Regions from separate parts of the Bradyrhizobium sp. SZCCHNRI2009 genome, predicted to be linked through region 1. Evidence: predicted binding sites of a transcription regulator. Region 1 holds the regulator's gene; the other holds the start of a gene.
What was found. The regulator PhoB, encoded in region 1, activates phosphate uptake and scavenging genes when phosphate is short. The targets are predictions, from matches to a motif close to TGTCATNNANCTGTCAT.
Positions count from the first base shown of each region.

Region 2: a site for PhoB is predicted at 1,350-1,366, ahead of QX041_RS21030 (alkaline phosphatase D family protein). Genes of this name have one in related genera too.

Region 1 is NZ_JAUEUH010000004.1:139,405-141,803, forward strand. It holds gene phoU (phosphate signaling complex protein PhoU) at 4-720, shown strand; gene phoB (phosphate regulon transcriptional regulator PhoB) at 737-1,444, shown strand; gene QX041_RS15800 (trypsin-like serine protease) at 1,592-2,399, shown strand, end outside.
Region 2 is NZ_JAUEUH010000005.1:581,224-583,622, forward strand. It holds gene QX041_RS21025 (TAXI family TRAP transporter solute-binding subunit) at 1-1,297, shown strand, start outside; gene QX041_RS21030 (alkaline phosphatase D family protein) at 1,437-2,399, shown strand, end outside.

The sequences.
Region 1 (2,399 bases):
ATCATGGCCAGTGAACATACCGCCAAGGCGTTCGACAGCGATCTGCAGGACCTCACCCGTCTGGTATCGGAGATGGGCGGCCTCGCGGAGCGGCTGATCGTCGATTCCGTCGATGCGCTGGTGCGGCGCGACATCGCGCTCGGCCAGAAGGTGGTCGCCACCGACGCCGAGGTCGACAAGCTGCAACGCATCATCGAGGAGCGCGCCGTTCTTACCATCGCCCGGCGACAGCCGATGGCGGTCGACCTGCGTGAGATCGTCGGCGCGATGCGCGTGGCGACCGATCTGGAGCGTATCGGTGATCTCGCCAAGAACATCGGCAAGCGCGTCGCGGCGCTGGAGAGCGACTTCCATCCGCTGAAGCTGATCCGCGGGCTCGAGCACATGACCGATCTCGTGCAGTCGCAGGTCAAGACGGTGCTGGACGCCTATGCCGCGCACGATTTGCCGGCCGCGATGACGGTGTGGAAGGGCGATGAGGAAGTCGATGCCATCTGCACCTCGCTGTTCCGCGAGCTCCTGACCTACATGATGGAGGATCCGCGCAACATCTCGTTCTGCATCCACCTGATGTTCTGCGCCAAGAACATCGAGCGCATCGGCGATCACGCGACCAACATCGCCGAGACGGTGTTCTATATGATCGAAGGCCAGCAGATCATGGACAAGCGCCCGAAGGGCGACATGACGAGCTTCGCATCGACGATCCCCGGCAACTGAGAGAGACGGTTCAGACATGGGCGCCCGAATTCTGGTGGTGGAGGACGAGGAGGCGCTGACGACGCTGCTGCGCTACAACCTCGAGGCCGAAGGCTACGAGGTCGAGACCGTGGCGCGCGGCGACGAAGCCGACACGCGCCTGAAGGAGCGTGTTCCCGATCTCGTCGTGCTCGACTGGATGCTGCCGGGCCTGTCCGGCATCGAGCTGTGCCGCCGCCTGCGGGCGCGGACCGAGACCCGGCAGTTGCCGATCATCATGCTCACCGCACGCGGCGAGGAGAGCGAGCGCGTGCGCGGCCTCGCGACCGGCGCCGACGACTACATCGTCAAGCCGTTCTCGGTGCCGGAGCTTCTGGCGCGGGTGAAAGGCCTGTTGCGGCGGGCGAGTCCGGAGCGGCTGGCGACCGTGCTGTCCTATGGCGACATCGAGCTCGACCGCGAGAAGCGCCGCGTGGCGCGCTCTGGGCGGCCGATCGATCTCGGCCCGACCGAATACCGCCTGCTCGAGTTCTTCCTGGAGCATCCCGGCCGCGTGTTCAGCCGCGAGCAGCTGCTCGACAGTGTCTGGGGCCGCGACATCTACATCGACGAGCGCACCGTCGACGTCCATATCGGCCGCCTGCGCAAGCTGCTCAATCCCGGCCGCGAGCAGGACCCGATCCGCACCGTTCGCGGCGCCGGTTATGCGCTCGATGATCGCTTCGCCAAGAGCGAGCAGGTGTAAGGGGCGATCCGGCGTGAGGACGCAGCAGGTGTGAGGCGCGAGGCGGCCCGATTGAGGAGATCGCGGTCCGCTTTCCGCCACGCCGCCGCCGTCTTGATCGTGTCTGCTTCGTGGCCCGTCACGATGTTTCGGTCCCAGCGGACGCCCTTGATCAAGACCATCATCATATCTCTTGCCGTGCTGCTCGGCGGCGCGGCGGGCGCCACGGCCGCCGAGCTCGAAGACGCGGTCGCGGCGGCAGGCAACGGGCAGCATGCGGCGGCGATGCGACGGCTGCTGCCGCTGGCCGCCAAGGGCGATGCGCGGGCGCAGTTCGACGTCGGCTTCATGCACGCCTTCGGCTGGGGCCAACCGCGCAACCCCGCCGAGGCGCTGGCGTGGTACCGCAAGGCCGCCGATCAGGGGCTCGCCGTCGCGCAACACTATCTCGGCATCGCCTACGTCAACGGCGAAGGTGTTGCGAGCAATTACGGCGAAGCCGGCCGCTGGTTCAGCCGCGCCGCGGCGCAGGGCTTCGCCCAGTCGCAATACATGCTCGGCCTGATGCTGCTCGACGGCCGCGGTGTGAAACAGGACGTCGTGCAGGGCTATGCCTGGCTGGTGATGGCGGGCCGTAGCGGCGTGCGATCGGCCGGCCGCGACGTGCAGCGGGTCAAGTTGACCGAGCCGCAGCGCGTCCAGGCTCAGACTGCCATTGCGGCCTGGCGGCCGAAGCCGGAATCGGCGGAGGCCGGCATCGCCGCTCCGCGTCCGGAGCAACTGCTCGGGCTCGACCGTCACATCGGCGAGGTCGTCGATCCCACCTCGTGGCCGGCGTCGTCGATCGGCGTCGTCACCGTCGCGCAATACTCGACCGGCGGCTGGTGCACCGGCACGCTGGTCGCGCCGCGCGTCGTGCTCACCGCGGCGCATTGCGTGTTCAACGGCGTGGCGCAGGTCAGCCCCGGCAACGTCC
Region 2 (2,399 bases), on a different contig from region 1:
GGGGGCCTACTATTTTGCGATGCGTCCCGTGGTGCTCAAGATCGCGGTCGGTCCGCCCAACAGCGACGACCTGAAGGTCGTCCAGGCCCTGACCCAGGCCTTTTCCCAGTCGCACGCCTCCGTCAGGCTGCGGCCGGTTCCGACCGAGGGCGCCGCACAGAGCGCGCAGGCGCTGGCCGCAGGCAAGGTTGATCTCGCGATCGTCCGGGGTGACCTCGAGGTCCCAAAGAACGCGCAGGCCGTGGCGACGCTGCGCAAGAACGTCGCCGTGCTCTGGGTGCCTCCGGGCGGCAAGGGCAAGGGTCGCAAGGGCGCCAAGATCACCAAGATCTCCCAGCTCGCGGGCCACAAGGTCGGCATCATCGGTCGGACCCCGGCGAACGCCAATTTGCTGAAGGTGATCCTGCATCAGTACGGCGTCGACGCCAGCAAGGTCGAGATCGTCCAAGTCCCGATCACCGAGGCCGCCGAAGCCGTGCGCAACCAGCGGGCGGACGTCTATCTTGCGGCCGGACCCATCAATAGCAAGATCACGGCGGATGCGATCGCCGCTGCCACCAAGGACGGCGGCACGCCGACCTTCCTGGCGATCGATTCGGCCGAAGCGATCGCGCAGAACCACCCCGAATATGAATCGACCGAAATTCCCGCCGGCGCGTTTGGCGGCTCGCCCGATCGTCCCGAGGACGAGGTGAAGACCATCAGCTTCAACCACCACATCGTGGCGCGCAAAGGCCTGTCGGATTCGACAGTGTCCGCGTTCACCCATCAGCTGTTTTCGGTGCGCCAGCAATTGCTGTCGGAGTTCCCGCTGGCTGCCAAGATCGAGACCCCCGACACCGACAAGGACGCCGCGATTCCGGCGCATCCCGGCGCGGCGGCGTTCATCAACGGCGAGGAGAAGACCTTCCTCGACCGCTACAGCGACTACATCTGGTGGGGCCTGATGGCGCTTTCGGCGATGGGTTCGGCCGGTGCGTGGTTCGCCGGCTATCTCAAGCGCGACGAACGCACCATCAACACCTCGCTGCGCGATCGTCTGCTGGAGATGATCACGATCGCGCGCAAGAGCGATTCGACCGAGGAGCTCGACCAGCTGCAGAGCGAGGCCGACGAGATCCTGCGCAACACGCTGACCTGCTTCGAGGACGGTGCAATCGAGCACGCGGCGTTGACCGCGTTCAACATCGCGCTCGAGCAGTTCCACAACGCGGTGGCCGATCGCAAGCTCATCCTGATGAGCATGCCCGCCAATCTGCAGCGAACCGGCGCGCAGTTGCGTGCCGCCGGCACCTGAGGGCGGACCATGTTCGCCCTGCGGCCGCGTCACGCGCTGTCCACGGCGCGATTGTAATTCCAGCGTCATCAATCTTTTCTAGGTCTGCCGGGCCGTGGCTCGCGCCGGCTCCCACGCGCGATCCGACCAGGAGATCCGCATGACGCTTCGCATTCCTCGATCGCACACAGCCCTGTCCCGCCGCCGCTTCCTGTCGACGGCCGCCGCAGCCGGCGTCACGACGCTGGCGATGCCCTATCTGAGCCGCGCCGCCGACCGGCCGCAGATCACGCATGGCGTGCAGTCCGGCGACGTCGGCATGGATGGTGGCGTGGTCTGGGCGCGCGCGGACCGGCCGTCGCAGATGCTGGTCGAGGTGGCGACCACCGAATCGTTCAAGGACGCGCGTACGCTGCCTCCGATTGCCGCGCTTCCGGAAAGCGACTTCACGGCCAAGATGCTGATCGACGGCCTTCCGAGCGGCCAGGACATCTTCTACCGTGTCAAGTTCCGGGACTTGTCGCATACCGCCGTCGAAAGCGAGGCCGTGGCCGGCCGCTTCCGCACCGCGCCAGGCAACAAGCGCGACGTCTCGTTCGTCTGGGGCGGCGACGTGGCTGGGCAGGGCTGGGGCATCAATCCCGATGATGGCGGCATGTTCACCTTCTCGACGATGAAGAAGCACCGCCCGGACTTCTTCCTGCACTCCGGCGACACCATCTACGCCGACGGTCCGATCAAGTCCGAGGTGAAGCTGCCGGACAACAAGGTGTGGAAGAACCTCACCGTGGAAGAGAAGGCCAAGGTCGCCGAGACGCTCGACGAATTCCGTGCCGCCCACAAATACAATTTCCTCGACGAGAACGTTCGCGCCTTCAATGCCGAGGTGCCGATCTTCGTGCAGTGGGACGATCACGAGGTCACCAACAACTGGTCGGCCTCCAAGGAGCTGCCCGCCGCCTACAAGGAGCGCAACATCCAGTTGCTCGCGGCCCGCGCGGCGCGCGCCTTCCACGAGATGTATCCGATGCGCGAGAGCATCATCGAGCCGGGCCGAGTCTATCGCACCATCAACTATGGCCCGCATCTCGACGTGTTCGTGCTCGACGAGCGCAGCTACCGC